2 regions of the Rhodoferax aquaticus genome follow, and region 2 is predicted to be linked to the other one. Evidence: predicted binding sites of a transcription regulator. Region 2 holds the regulator's gene; the other holds the start of a gene.
What was found. Region 2 encodes LexA, which represses DNA repair genes until DNA is damaged. Its sites were predicted from a motif close to ACTGTATNNNNATACAGT; they were not measured.
Positions count from the first base shown of each region.

Region 1 (7,651 bases), 170 kb from region 2:
GTTGGCGCAGGCGGATTTCCAGAATGTCTTCTGCCTGGCGGTCGCTCAAATTGAAGCGTGCAATCAGCGCGGCCTTGGGCTCATCGGACTGGCGGATGATGGCGATCACTTCGTCAATATTGAGTAAGACTGTTTGGCGGCCTTCCAGAATATGGATACGGTCTAGCACCTTGCCCAAGCGGTGGCGGGTGCGCCGCTCGATGGTGAGCTGGCGAAACTCGATCCACTCCACCAGCATGTGCCGCAAAGACTTTTGCGTGGGCCTGCCGTCCAAACCAATCATGGTGAGGTTGATAGGCGCTGAGGTTTCCAAGCTGGTGTGCGCCAAGAGCGTGGTAATGAGCTCTTGCTGCTGGATGCGGCTGCTCTTGGGCTCAAACACCAAACGCACGGGCGCGTCGCGGCTGGACTCGTCGCGCACGGCGTCGAGCACGGCCAAAACGCTGGCCTTGAGCTGCATTTGGTCTTGCGACAGGGCTTTTTTGCCCGCCTTGACCTTGGGGTTGGTGAGCTCTTCAATTTCTTCCAGCACGCGCTGGCTGCTCACGCCGGGTGGCAGCTCGGTGACGACCAGCTGCCACTGGCCGCGCGCCATGTCTTCAATCTTCCAACGGGCGCGCACTTTGAGCGAACCACGCCCGGTGCGGTAGGCGTCGGCAATGTCTTGCGCGGGGCTGATGATTTGGCCGCCGCCCGGGTAGTCTGGGCCGGGTACCAGGGCGTAAAGCTCGGCGTCGGGCAGGCTGGGGGTTTTGATGAGGGCCACACAGGCGTCGGCAATTTCGCGCAGGTTGTGGCTAGGAATTTCAGTCGCCAAGCCCACGGCGATACCGCTGGCGCCGTTGAGCAAGCTAAAGGGCAGGCGCGCGGGCAGCTGCCGGGGTTCTTCCGTAGAGCCGTCGTAGTTGGGCTGAAAATCCACCGTGCCTTGGTCAATTTCGTCCAAAAGCAGCGTGGTGATTTTGGCCAAACGGGCCTCGGTGTAACGCATGGCAGCAGCGCCGTCACCGTCGCGTGAGCCAAAGTTGCCTTGGCCGTCGACCAGCGGGTAACGCTGCGAAAAGTCTTGCGCCATGCGCACCAAAGCGTCGTAGGCGGACTGGTCACCGTGGGGGTGAAAGCGGCCCAATACATCACCCACCACGCGGGCACTTTTGACGGGCTTGGCACCGGCGTTGCCATTGGCACCACCAAAGCCCAACCCCATGCGGGACATGCTGTACAGAATGCGGCGCTGCACGGGCTTCAATCCATCCGTCACGTCGGGCAAGGCACGCCCTTTGACCACCGAGAGCGCGTATTCCAAATAGGCGCGCTGGGCGTAGTTGGCCAGGTTCAGGTCTTCATCACCCGGGTTGCTTGGGGGCGGTGCGCCTAGGTCAAGAATGGGTTGGTCTGTCATGGGTTGAACTCGAATCTCAAATGGGAATTTAGCAAGAACTAGGAGGGCAGGCTGGGGCACTGCGGTCCGATGAACGAGCGTGTAGGCGCTAAAAATCAGTCACTGGCCATAGCGACGCTTTGCAATGCAGGTGCACCTAAACTCGGCAGCATATTGCCCCGCCCTGTGGCCCCTCCTTGGGGCCCAAGTAGCGATGCGGTGTGAGGCCCATGAAACTCAGCGCGCACACGACTAGGGCTAGGTGCATTCACTCCAGACGCCAAGGCCACACCGTTGCCTGCCTGCGCAGGGCCACCCGCCGCCGTCCGCAAGGCTTGGGGGTTGAGTCCGGCGTAGAGCTCCATCACGGTTTTGACGTAGTTTTGCGTTTCCTTGTAGTTGGGGACCTTGTTGCCCGCTTTTTGGACAGCACCTTCGCCCGCGTTGTAAGACGCAATGGCCAGATCCAGCTGGCCGGGAAACATTTGGATGAGGTCGCGCAGGTAGCGGGTGCCTGCAAACACATTGGTGCGCGGGTCCGTGAGCTTTTGCTCGATGGTGCCTAACTTGTCCTCGCGCACGCCATAGCGCTCGGCGGTGGCCGGCATGATTTGCATCAGCCCGACTGCGCCCTTGGGGGACACGGCGTTGCGATCAAAGCCTGACTCTGTGGCGATCACGGCCTGCAGCAAGGCGTAGTCCACTTGCATCGCTTGGGCCGCCGCACGCATGTGCGGGCGAGCGACTTGCGCACCCGGCGCAAATTCCAGGTAGGCGATGCGCTTAGCCGTGCTGCTACTGATCTCAGGCAAGTCGAACAACGGGTTACTGCTTGCAGCAGTGCCGCTGTCGTCGGGCTCGGTGGCATCGAACTTGGACTTGCCCTTAAAAAACAACTCGTACTTGGCGTCTAACTGGCTGCTGGCAAAGTGCACCACGCCGCGCGCGTCCACATAGCTCCACACATCCGCAAATGCATTCAAACTCACGGTGACGCCCGTCAATACTGCGCAAGCAGCTAGCCATTTTGTAGCAACACGCCACGCTTTACGCTGATCCATACTCACACATCCACCTCTACGCTGTCGCCATGCAGCTCCATGAGTTCACGGCGGGCAGCCGCTTCGCCCTTGCCCATGAGCTTGGTGATCAGTGCCTCTGTGGCGCCAAAGTCAATGGCACCCAAGGTCACTGGCAACAAGCGCCTGGTGTCGGGGTTGAGCGTGGTGTCCCACAGTTGCTCGGCATTCATCTCGCCCAAGCCTTTGAAGCGGCTGATGCTCCAGGCTGCTTCGCGCACGCCTTCTTTGCGCAACTTGTCCAAGATGGCGGTCAGTTCACCTTCGTCCAAGGCATAGGCCTTGCTCGCGGGCTTTTTGCCCCGCGCTGGCGCATCCACCCGAAACAGCGGTGGGCGCGCAACAAACACATGGCCCGCCTCAATGAGTTTGGGGAAATGCCGAAAAAACAGGGTAAGCAGCAGCACTTGGATGTGCGAGCCGTCTACGTCCGCGTCGGACAAGATGCACACCTTGCCGTAGCGCAGGCCGCTCATGTCAGGCGTGTCGTTGGGGCCGTGGGGGTCTACGCCGATGGCGACCGAGATGTCATGGATTTCGTTATTGGCGAACAAGCGGTCGCGGTCCACTTCCCACGTGTTGAGCACCTTGCCACGCAAGGGCAGGATGGCCTGGTTTTCTTTGTCGCGGCCCATTTTGGCGCTGCCACCTGCCGAGTCGCCCTCGACCAAAAACACTTCGTTGTAGGCGGTGTCGCGGCTTTCGCAGTCGGTCAGCTTGCCGGGCAATACGGCCACGCCGCTGCTTTTGCGCTTTTCGACCTTTTGGCCCGCGCGTTGGCGGGTTTGCGCGGCCTTGATTGCCAGCTCAGCCAGCTTTTTGCCGTATTCCACATGCTGGTTGAGCCACAGCTCTAGCGCGGGGCGCACAAAGCTGGAGACCAAGCGCACAGCGTCACGCGAGTTCAGCCGCTCTTTGATCTGGCCTTGGAATTGCGGGTCTAGCACCTTGGCCGACAAGACGTAGCTGGCACGTGCAAACACGTCTTCCGGCATGAGCTTCACGCCCTTGGGCAGGAGGCTGTGCAGTTCAATAAAGCTTTTGACAGCGGTGAATAAACCGTCGCGCAAGCCGGATTCGTGGGTACCACCTGCGCTGGTGGGAATCAAATTGACGTAGCTCTCGCGCACGGGCTGGCCTTCTTCGGTGAACGCTACGCACCAGCTAGCGCCCTCGCCTTCGGCAAAGCTGTCGTTTTGCGCGTCGGCAAAGCCCTCGCCGTCAAACAAAGGAATCACCGGGTCGCCATTGAGCGACTGCATGAGGTAGTCGCGCAGGCCGCCTTTGTAGAGCCAGTTTTGACTTTCTTTGGTTTTCTCGTTCAGCAGCGTGACGCTCACGCCGGGCATGAGCACGGCCTTGGAGCGCAGCAAATGTGTGAGCTCGCCCATAGGCAGGGCTGCAGACTCAAAGTATTTGGGGTCAGGCCAGACGCGCACGCTGGTGCCGGACTTGCGGTCGCCCTCGCCGGCTTTGCGCACTTGCAGGGCTTGGGTAACGTCACCGCCTTCAAACACCAAACCGGCCACCGAACCTTCACGGTAAGACGTCGCCTCTAGACGCAAGGCCAACGCATTGGTAACACTGACCCCCACGCCATGCAAACCGCCTGAAAAGCTGTAAGCACCGCCCTTGCCCTTGTCAAACTTGCCGCCCGCATGCAAGCGGGTGAACACCAGTTCAATGACCGGGGCTTTTTCTTCGGGGTGCATGCCAAAAGGGATGCCACGGCCGTCGTCCTCCACCGACACTGAGCCGTCGGCATGCAGGATGACCTTGATTTTTTTGCCGTGACCGGCCAGCGCTTCGTCCGCCGCGTTGTCCAAAACTTCTTGGATGACGTGCAGCGGATTGTCGGTGCGGGTGTACATGCCGGGGCGCTGTTTAACGGGCTCCAGCCCCTTAAGCACCCGGATGGAACCTTCAGAATATTCAGAGTTTGGTTTGGCAGACATGGGGGGCATTGTAGTCGCTGAGCAATCAATTAACTGTACAAATAACCAGTAGTGAGGTTTCGCGGGGATTAAGGGCCTGCGCATTGTGTCGTGGCTCCAAGTCGAATTGACGTCAGTTTTGGCGACTCAGCAGGTCTGCGCTGGAGCCGAGAAAACGCTACATTTGCAGGATGCAAAAACCTCTTGCCTCGGTCTCTATTCCGCAGATTTTGTTGTGCGGCGCTGCCATCGTCACCTTGTCCATGGGCATTCGGCATGGGTTTGGGCTATGGCTGCAACCCATTACCCAGGCCAAAGACTGGACCCGGGAGACCTTTGCATTTGCCTTGGCGATCCAAAACTTGGCGTGGGGCGTAGCGGGCATTTTCGCGGGCATGGCGGCGGACCGCTTTGGCGCGGTCAAAGTGATCGCAGGGGCTGCCGTGCTGTACGCATTGGGCTTGCTGGGTATGGCGCATTCAGATTCACCCCTGCTGTTCACCCTGAGTACCGGCGTGCTGATTGGCATGGCGCAGGGTGGCTGCACCTACGCAGTAGTCTATGGAGTGGTTGGCCGCAATGTACCTGCCGAACGGCGCTCTTGGGCCATGGGCATTACGGCGGCGGCGGGCTCATTTGGTCAGTTTTTAATGGTCCCAGTCGAGGGCCAGCTGATCAGCAGTTTGGGCTGGCAAGAAGCACTGACTTTGCTGGGGTTTGCCGCATTGCTGATGGCGCCCTTAGCTTGGGGGCTGCGCGAACCCGGTTTTTCTAACCGTGAGGGCCAGCAGCGGGGCCAGCAGTCTATCGTTGAAGCTTTACAAGAAGCGTTTCGGTACCCCAGTTTTCAGCTGCTGATGGCGGGCTATTTTGTCTGCGGCTTTCAGGTCGTGTTTATTGGGGTGCACATGCCTAGCTACCTGAAGGACAAAGGTCTATCCCCCGAAGTCGCAAGCTATGCGCTGGCATTGATTGGTCTGTTCAATGTATTTGGCACCTATCTGGCGGGCGTTTTGGGCCAGAAGATGCCCAAACGCTATATCTTGGCCTTTATCTATTCAGCACGCGCGGTGGCTATCGCGGTGTTCCTGATCGTGCCCTTGTCTCCGGCAAGCGTCTATGTGTTTGCCAGCGTGATGGGGTTCTTGTGGCTGTCTACGGTTCCCGTGACGAATGCGGCACTGGCTCAGATTTTTGGGGTTTCGCATCTGTCGATGCTCAGCGGCTTTGTCTTCTTCAGTCACCAAATAGGGTCTTTCATGGGCGTTTGGTTAGGTGGGCTTGTGTTTGACCGCACGGGCAGCTACAACTTGGTGTGGTACTTGGCCATCGCCTTGGGAGTTTTTGCTGCCCTGGTGAACTTGCCGGTGCGAGAGCGTGCCATCGTGCGCAGCCCTTCAGCAATTGCTTAAGCACAATGCAGCGCTGGCAAACAACCTGTGTACTTGTACTTGCAAGCTTGGTCTTGTGGCTGGTGTTTACCTTGTATGGTCGCCCCGACTTTTTGCTCCAGTTGTCCAATCAACTGTGGGGCTGCTTTTAGCCACTGGCCTGACAAGGCCTTGCGACACACCTGCTCAAACACCCAACTTTGACAAGCTTTTCTACTCCTTCAACCACCATGGCACACACAATCATCATCACCGGGGCGTCTGACGGCATCGGGGCCGAAATGGCGCGGCAGTTGGCGCAAACACATGCGTCTGGCGTGAATCTAGTTTTGGCCTCACGCAATGGCGACACTCTGAACGCGGTTGCCCAGCAGTGCACCGCCTTAGGGGCGCAAACGCTGGTCGTGCCCACCGATGTGTCTATTGAGGCGCAGTGTCGACAACTTATCGACACTGCAGTGGCCCGCTTTGGGGGCGTCGACAGCCTGATTAACAATGCAGGCATCTCCGCGCAGGCCTTGTTTTCGGAGGTCAAGGCACAAGACTTAGGCTGGTACGAACAACTTATGCGCGTCAACCTTTGGGGCAGTGTCTGGTGCACCCATGCTGCGCTCCCCTACTTGCGCAAAAGCCACGGGCGCATCGTGGCGGTATCGTCTCTGGCCGGGCTCATCGGGGTGCCTGGGCGTACTGCGTACAGTGCGTCCAAGTTCGCAATGACCGGTTTTTTTGAGGCCTTGCGGTCAGAGCTTCAAAGCGCCGGCGTTAGCGTAACAACGGCTTACCCCGGGGTAGTGCTCACCAATATCCGTACCCACGGTCTCAACGCCGCAGGGCAAACTGCGGGTTCTAGTGGGCTCAAGGAAGAGGGCGCTATGTCAGTAGAAACCTGTGCTCAACTCATTCTGAGCGGCATGCAGTCAAGACAGCGCGAAGTGGTCATGACAAGCAAGGGCAAGCTGGGACGATTCTTGAAATTGATTGCGCCAGGAATCGTAGAGAAGATGGCCATGGCTGCGCTCAAAGACAACGTTAAACCCCAATGAGTGAAGCCATTGGGCTGCAGGGGCGTCTGTCCGCTCCTTCTGCGTGGATCGTGCGATGGAGCCACTTGCTGGAGCCCCAATGCAGCGTACTGGATGTTGCGTGCGGGAGCGGTAGACACCTAGCCTGGTTCTTGCAAAGGGGGCATGCAGTGACAGGTGTGGACCGTGACCTTACAGCTGCTCGGCACCATGCGCCATCGGCTGACCTGATCGAAGCAGACATTGAGCAGGGTGCTTGGCCCTTGATGGAGCAAGGACAACTACGCACCTTTGGTGCGGTTGTGGTTACGAATTACCTGTGGCGCCCACTGCTAGAAACCTGGGTCCGCACCCTAGCCCCCGGGGGGGTGTTAATGTATGAAACCTTTGCAAGGGGGCAAGACAATATTGGACGCCCCTCCAGGCCAGACTACTTGCTCGATCCAGGCGAACTATGGGATGCATGCAAGCATCTACATGTCATTGCGTATGAAAACGGCCTGCAAACAGACTCGCCGCGTATGGTCCAGCGTATTGTCGCTTTACGTCCGCTTAACACAGCCGTGACCTTTGACGAACTGAAGCGTCACGCGCTCTAGTTAAAATGCGCGTTTACCCACAAAAGTGTGCCCCGACATGAATTCTTCCAACGGCCCCATTAGAGGCAGCATTGTTGCTCTCGTCACCCCCATGCTTGAAGATGGTTCTGTGGACTATCCAGCGTTGCGAAAGTTGATCGACTGGCACATTGAGGAAGGCACAGACTGCATTGGTGTGGTGGGCACCACTGGCGAATCACCCACCGTCAGCGTCGAAGAGCACTGCGAAATCATTCGCGTGT
Region 1 is NZ_CP036282.1:1,464,619-1,472,269, reverse strand. Features, by position in the region: gene parC (DNA topoisomerase IV subunit A) at 1-1,402, opposite strand, end outside; gene EXZ61_RS06910 (lytic transglycosylase domain-containing protein) at 1,498-2,442, opposite strand; gene EXZ61_RS06905 (DNA topoisomerase IV subunit B) at 2,445-4,415, opposite strand; gene EXZ61_RS06900 (MFS transporter) at 4,586-5,806, shown strand; gene EXZ61_RS06895 (SDR family oxidoreductase) at 6,016-6,831, shown strand; gene EXZ61_RS06890 (class I SAM-dependent methyltransferase) at 6,828-7,409, shown strand; gene dapA (4-hydroxy-tetrahydrodipicolinate synthase) at 7,447-7,651, shown strand, end outside.
Region 1: a site for LexA is predicted at 4,448-4,465, ahead of EXZ61_RS06905 (DNA topoisomerase IV subunit B). Genes of this name have one in related genera too.

Region 2 (7,651 bases):
CACCCATACAGGAGGTAGCTCATCCACAACGGGTACCGCCGGCTCCGGGCTGGTTTGGGACTGGTTGTCGATGTATTTGTAAAAGCCTTCTCCCACCTTGCGGCCTGTGAGCCCGGCTGTCAGGCGCTGGGCAGAGATCACACTGGGGCGGTAGCGCGCTTCTTCAAAGTATTGGTGGTAGATGGACTCCATGACGGGCTGGGACACGTCCAGCCCAGTCAGATCCATGAGTTCGAAGGGGCCAAGTTTGAAGCCAGCTTGGTCGCGCAAGATACGGTCAATCGTGCTGAAATCTGCCACGCCTTCGGACACGATGCGCAGAGCCTCGGTCCCATAGCCCCGCCCCGCGTGGTTCACGATGAAGCCGGGGGTGTCTTGGGCGATCACTGGGGCGTGCCCCATTTGCTTGGCGTAGGTGCGCAATCCTTCAATCACAGCACCATCTGTCTTGAGGCCGCCAATAACCTCGACCACCTTCATCAAGGGCACAGGGTTGAAGAAGTGGTAGCCCGCAAATCGTTGCGGCGTTTTCAATGCGGCGGCGATAGCAGTGATAGACAGGGAGGACGTATTGCTAGCCAACACGGCGGTGGGCGCCACGATGGCTTCTAGGTCTTTGAACAACCGGGCTTTGATGTCCAAACGCTCCACCACCGCTTCTACAACCAAATCACAGTCGGCGAGGTCTTGCAGCGCTGCAGCGCTTTGCAGGCGGCCTGCATAGGTGTGCGCCAACTCTTGGCTGATGCGTTGCTTGTCGCACAGCTTTTGCCATTGCCCTTGCAGCTGCTGGATGGCCGCTTGCACGGCAGCCGGGTCTAAATCAAATAGATACACCTGGCTACCGGCTTGCGCCGCAATCTGGGCAATGCCACGCCCCATGGCACCTGCACCTACAACCGCGACGTTTTTGTATTGAAGTGACATAGCAAATTGGTGTTGAATAGTGGAATAGTGGGTGGTTTGCGCGTATTGCCGCCGACTGGGGTGACCTGAACACGGTAGGATCAAGCTAGTTTGTAAAAAAGTGCAGCATAAATGAAGCGAAAACTTAGTTTAAGTTTAAAGCATTTTGGTGTGGGTGTGGTGCTACTCTTGACGGTGGCGGGAAGTTCTGCGATTACTTTGGGCCGGGTTCGCGGCCCTGCGTTATTGGGACAAGAGTTGGAAGTAGCGGTGCCCGTGCAAATTGCTGCAGATGAAGATGCCAGCGCGCTTTGTTTTAACGCCGACGTCTATTACGGAGATAACCGTGTAGATCCCGCTCGCGTTTCCGTCAGTAGCTCCGCAACCCAACAAGGTTCCGATTCAGTAGTCCGTGTGCTTGTGCGCCAGCGCATTGATGAGCCCGTAGTCACGGTGTATCTGCGTTCGGGCTGTGGCCTTCAGGCGACACGCAAATACGTTTTGCTGGCGGATATGCCGAGCGAACCTGCTGCACAAAGCCCAGTGGGACGGGGGCCACTAACCCCAAGCGTGACCGTTGCTACAGGGCAAGCAGGTGACGTGGGCTCTAAAAAACAGTCTGTAGCGGGGGGCGAGAAGGAGTCCGGCCAAGAGCAAAATAAAGGAGGCGGCTTAGCTGCCCTGCGTGCCAGCCAAAGACCGAGCGGAGTGGGGAAGTCGGGCCAGGCATTGGTCGCCACTGAGAAGACTCCCAGCCCAAGGGTAGAAGGGCATAAACAAAGCAAGCAGATCCCTTCGCAGAAGGCCAGGCTGAAGCTAGAGTCTTTGGACCTGTCGGTCGAGCTCGATCCCGTATTGAAGTCGAGTGACGAGTTGCGCTCAGAGCCAAAAGAAGACGCAAAACTGCGTGCCGATGCCACCATTGTTTGGAAAGCGCTTACTGCGTCTCCTGAGGATGTGCTTAAAGACGCGCAGAATGCTCAAGCCACCGAAACTAAGCTCAAGCAGCTCCAACAGCAGACTACAGATAACCAAAAGTCGATTACTGACTTGGTAGCGCGTTTGGACAAGGCGGAGTCTGAGCGCTATGCCAATCCGGTCATTTACGGACTTATCGCTCTGTTGAGCTTTGCGACCGTAGGTGGCTTTTGGGTATTGAGGCGCAAAGCCGCCAGCGCAACCACAGAATCGCCTTGGTGGCGGGGGGAGTTCGCTGACGAGAGCTCCATTCACAACAGCATCTTGGGCTTGGATGAAGCTGCTGGTGCACCCAAGAGCAAGCCTGCAGAGGCTTCCAGTTCAGCGAAGGCGAAACTGGAGTCTTTGGCAGAAGCGAGAGTTGAAATGCCTGCGCATGTGTCGAAGGATGCAAGCGATGGCCGTGCTTCCCCTGACTCTTTGCTATCGGCGTTTGCGTTGCCAGCGCAAAGCAGCCAAGGTTTCAGGCAACGAGATTTCGCGCACAGCACAGACAGCGGTATGCGGGCGGTCAAAGCGAAAGAGCTGATTGACGTTCGCCATCAAGCAGACTTTTACGTGGCCTTGGGCCAGTACGATGAGGCGCTAGCAGTCCTGGAAGGCCATATTCGGGACGCAGAAGAAGCCGATCCGCTGGTGTACCTAGACTTGCTGAACGTTTTGCATACCTTGAGCCGTAAACCGGCGTTTGATACATACCGTGAAAAGTTCAACGCATGCTTTACAGGTTACGTCCCTGAGTTTGAAATTTTCACCGCTGAAAGCGCTGCCTTGGACAGCTATCCTCAGCTATGCGCGCAGCTGACAGAGCTTTGGCCATCTCCAGACGCTTTGGGCTATATGGAACGCTGTTTGGTGCGAGATCCACAGTTGCCTTTGAGCGCCAACGTCACTTTGGACGCATTCAAAGACTTGCTGATGCTTCATGCAGTGCTCAAGAGGGTCATGGCTCCGTCTGAGTCGGTCTTGGTGCCCTTCAGTGTGAGGCCTGTTCCCCAAGCACCTGCACTCGCGCTGTCTAGTGTTCTAGAGGCACCTTCGCATGCTGTGGCCACGACGTCTGTGGATCTGGCTCTCGATTTAGATCTTTCGGAGCAGTCCGATAACTTAATCAACTTCGAGCCGCCCAAGCCTGAATGACGCTTCGCTTATCTGCGCACCTGTAAAGCACCAGGGTTGACGATGTTCGAAGGTGTCCCCTTTATGAAGTTGGCAACATTGTCAAACGCCACGCTGAACATATGTTCATAGCTCGTTTGTTCTACATACCCAATGTGGGGAGTGCAAAGGCAATTCTCTAGTCTGAGCAAGGCATGCCCTTGCAAGATTGGCTCGGTTTCAAAGATGTCCACAGCGGCCATACCGGGCCGACCGCGGTTGAGGCCACCAATCAAAGCGTCTGTCTCAATCAATTCGGTGTGGCTTGTGTTGACCAGCAGTGATGTAGGCTTCATTAAGGCCAAATCAGCGTGGGTAATGATGTGCCGGGTTGACGGGTTGCATTTGAGGTGCAAAGACAAAACGTCAGATTGGCTAAAGAATTCTTCGCGGCTTGTAGCCGCCACATGGCCATCGTGCTCGGCGTTTTTTTGGCTGGTCTCGCTTCCCCATACCAATACCTTCATGCCAAATGCCTTACCGTAGCCAGCAACAAGCTGACCTACGTTGCCGTAGCCCCAAATCCCCAATGTTTTATCTCGTAGTACGCTGCCCAGACCGAAATTGGCAGGCATTGCCCCTGACTTAAGTCCTGATTGCTGCCAAGCACCGTGTTTGAGGTTGCCAATGTACTGAGGTAGCCTGCGCATCGCGGCCATCACCAATGCCCATGTGAGTTCGGCGGTTGCGCCTGATGTTTCAACCCCTTCTGCCACTGCGATGCCTCGTTCAGTACATGCAGCAACGTCAATGTAGCCCCCCATTCGCCCGGTCAGCGAGATAAGCTTGAGCTTGGGAAGTTTTTCGATCAGTAACTTGCTGATCTGCGATCGGTCACGGATAAGAACGATGATGTCAGCATCTTTGAGTCGAACTGCGAGTTGACCTTGCCCTTTGACGGTATTGGTGTACACCTTGGCTTGGTACGCATCCAGCTTGTCAGCGCACGCGAGCTTGCGCACAGCGTCCTGATAATCATCCAGAATCACAATATTCATAGCACACATTGTGCCTTGTCTTAGGCTGCTGTTATCGCCAGTTGGGACTCCGTGAAAACGCTAGTATTTAATAGTCTTCCGGCGCGCCTTTGTGCTAGGTTATGGTGGGCTATCTACTGTGCCGTAGCTTCTAACGCAACCAATCTGTCTAGCTCAGCACACACGTCAGCCATTCTTCCGGACATCACCAAACGGCCGTGACCAAAATGCGCGCTGTCGCGCTCGATAACGCGCAACACGCGAACGGGTTTCGCGACTCGCAAACCGTACGTTTTCTGAAGTGACTTGCTTGAGTAGCTTCCAAGTTGCAGAGTTCTGGACGTTGCGAAGTCTGTAGTGAAGATACTTTGCACCGGCTCGGTTGGCTTGGGAGCTGAGCGGCGACCAAACTGCTTGGTCAATGCCGCCAGCGCGGTATGGGTAATGAAGGCGAGGTTCATAGCTACAAGCACTTGATCAGCAGTTACATGAGCATGGTGTTGCGAATCAGCCCTACAGCGAGCCCTTCAATTTCAAACGACTCACCTGGCTCTACCACGATGGTTTGGTAGTCTGGGTTCTCCGGGTGTAACTCAATCAGGTGTTTGTTGCGGCGAAAGCGCTTTACAGTGACTTCATCACCTAGGCGGGCAACGATGATTTGCCCGTTCTTCGCATCTTTGGTCGCCTGTACTGCCAACAAGTCGCCGTCCATAATGCCTGCGTCGCGCATCGACATGCCACGTACTCTTAGCAAATAGTCAGGGCGATGTTGAAACAAGCTGCTCTCCACGAAGTAGCTTTGGTCTACATGCTCTTGCGCCAATATGGGTGAACCAGCCGCTACACGGCCCACCAATGGAAGTGAGAGTTGCCCGAAGCCTGGAAGCGACATCGAGTACTTTTCGCGGGAGCCAAACGGCGATTGAGCCGCATTGCTCTTGATGCGAATGCCGCGCGACGTGCCACTAACCAATTCAATGACACCTTTGCGGGCCAAGGCTTGTAAATGCTCCTCGGCTGCATTCGCTGACTTAAAACCTAACTCGCTGGCAATTTCGGCCCGGGTAGGGGGGGCTCCTGTTTGCGCGATGGCGGTTTGGATGAGTTCAAATATCTGTTGCTGCCGGGCCGTGAGTTTGGGACTATCAAGCATACTGACTCCTTAGGTCTGCATAGGTGACTACTGTTATCTTTAACAGCTGTTGCAATATACAGTAACTGTATTTTTAATCAGTTTTATGAGATTGACAAGCTATGAGCGCAAAAAAACAAGGGAAAGTCGTTTTTCTGGGAACCGGGGGAACCATTGCAGGTACGGCCAGTGATGCTTCAGACAATGTGGGGTATAGCGCCGCACAAGTGGCGGTCGATCAGCTGCTGGCATCTGTTCCTCGCTTGAAAAGCCAACTCGACGGACGCGTGTTGGTGTCTGAGCAGGTGGCCCAAGTGGACAGCAAGGACATGGGGTTTGTTGAGTGGGCGGCCTTGCATGCCCGAATACAAGATCATTTGGCGGACCGCGATGTCGTAGGCATTGTGGTGACGCACGGTACGGACACCCTTGAAGAAACGGCTTTTTTCTTGTCTCGCACCTTGTCTACTGTGGGCCTTTCGGAAAAGCCAGTTGTACTGACGTGTGCCATGCGTCCCGCATCGTCGATGACGCCAGACGGACCTCAAAACCTCTTGGATGCCGTGGCCCTTGTGCTAACGCCGGGGGCTCACGGCGTAATGGCGGTGTGCGCGGGCACCGTGCATGATGCGGCCCATGTGCGCAAGGTGCACACGTACAAGTTGGATGCATTTGACTCTGGGGAGGCTGGGCCTTTGGGCTTCGTGGAAGAGGGTCTGGTGCGTCAATTGCACCCATGGCCGGGCGTCCACCAAGGACTTACTCTGCAGTTTGAGCCGAAGGCGGGGCATGTGTGGCCGCGCGTAGACGTCGTGATGAACTATGCGGGTGCATCCGGTGCCATGGTAAGAGCATTGTGTGCTGACGCAAGTACAGAAGCTCACCCATTGCGCGGGATCGTGGTGGCCGGCACTGGCAATGGCACGATTCAGGCAGATTTGGAAAGCGCCTTGCGTGAGGCACAGGAACTAGGCATACGCGTGGTCCGTTGCTCGCGTTGTGCCAACGGTGCTGTGATTGCGGCAAGCGCATCGGATGCCTTGCCACATGCGGGTGCGTTGTCGCCAGTGAAGGCGCGCATTGCCCTCATTTTGGAACTGATGGGTTGATGCAAATGCAAAAGGCCGCATAAAGCGGCCTTTCTGGTGCACGGTTGCCGACTGTGTGTTAGCTGCTAAGGGCTTCCATGACACGTGCGGTAATGGCATCAACGTTACCTACGCCGCTAATAGCGCGGTACTTGGGGGCGATGGCGGGCTCTTGGCGTGCCCATTGCGAGTAGTAATCCACCAGTGGGCGGGTCTGTGCGCTGTAAACATCTAAACGCTTCTTGACCGTTTCTTCCTGATCGTCATCGCGTTGAATCAAGGGCTCTCCAGTGACGTCATCTTTACCTTCGGTCGCAGGAGGGTTGAATTTGATGTGGTACGTGCGGCCTGATGCCGGATGTGAGCGCCGCCCACTCATACGTTCGACGATGGCGTCAAACGGGACGTCAATTTCAATGACATAGTCCAGCATCACCCCGGCCGCTTTCATGGCATCCGCTTGGGGAATCGTGCGGGGGAAACCGTCAAACAAGAAGCCATTGGCGCAGTCCGCTTGCGTCAAGCGTTCCTTGACCAAGTTGATGATCAGTCCATCACTGACCAACGCGCCTGAAGCCATGACCGCCTTGGCCTCCAAACCTAAGGGAGTACCTGCCTTCACTGCTGCCCGTAGCATGTCGCCAGTCGAAATCTGGGGGATTCCGTACTTTTGGCAGATGAAGGTGGCTTGCGTGCCTTTTCCAGCGCCTGGTGCGCCCAACAGAATCAGTCTCATGGGTATCCTTGGATGTAGCTAAAACTTGCCTTATTGACCTAGGTACCGAGGGTGCCTAGGTGCTTGTAAATTGACCCGTGAGAATAGCACGGGCTGCCTACGCGCTAACTTACAGACTAGGGGGGCTTTGCGAGAAAATTGCTCTCACACGTTCCAAATCTTGCTCAGTGTCTACCCCCGGGCCCGGTACATGCTGGGACACGTGTACGGCAATGCGGTGACCATGCCATAGCGCACGGAGTTGTTCCAACGCCTCGGTGGTCTCAATGGGGGCTACGGTCAGCGTTGGGAACTGCCGCAAAAAGCCAACGCGGTATGCATAAATGCCAATGTGTCTCAGGGGCGCAGGGCTTGGTAAGGCCGTCATTCCGTTTGCAAAACCATCTCGCCACCAGGCAATCGGCGCACGGCTGAAATAAAGCGCAACGTTATGGGCATCCAAGACCACCTTAACGACATTGGGGTTGGCCAAGTCCGAGACATTGTCAATCGCATGTGCCGCAGTACCCATACTCGCCTGTGGGTGGGTACTGAGCAACTGGGCGACCGACTGAACTAACGTGGGGTCAATCAATGGCTCATCACCCTGCACATTGACCACGATGTCGCTGTCAGGCAAAGCCAAAAGTTCACAGGCTTCGGCTAAACGGTCGCTTCCAGAAGGATGGTCTTC
Region 2 is NZ_CP036282.1:1,630,531-1,638,181, forward strand. Features, by position in the region: gene EXZ61_RS07585 (3-hydroxyacyl-CoA dehydrogenase) at 1-927, opposite strand, end outside; gene EXZ61_RS07590 (hypothetical protein) at 1,039-3,024, shown strand; gene EXZ61_RS07595 (D-2-hydroxyacid dehydrogenase family protein) at 3,033-4,040, opposite strand; gene EXZ61_RS07600 (hypothetical protein) at 4,154-4,480, opposite strand; gene lexA (transcriptional repressor LexA) at 4,504-5,175, opposite strand; gene EXZ61_RS07610 (asparaginase) at 5,277-6,263, shown strand; gene adk (adenylate kinase) at 6,322-6,978, opposite strand; gene kdsB (3-deoxy-manno-octulosonate cytidylyltransferase) at 7,088-7,651, opposite strand, start outside.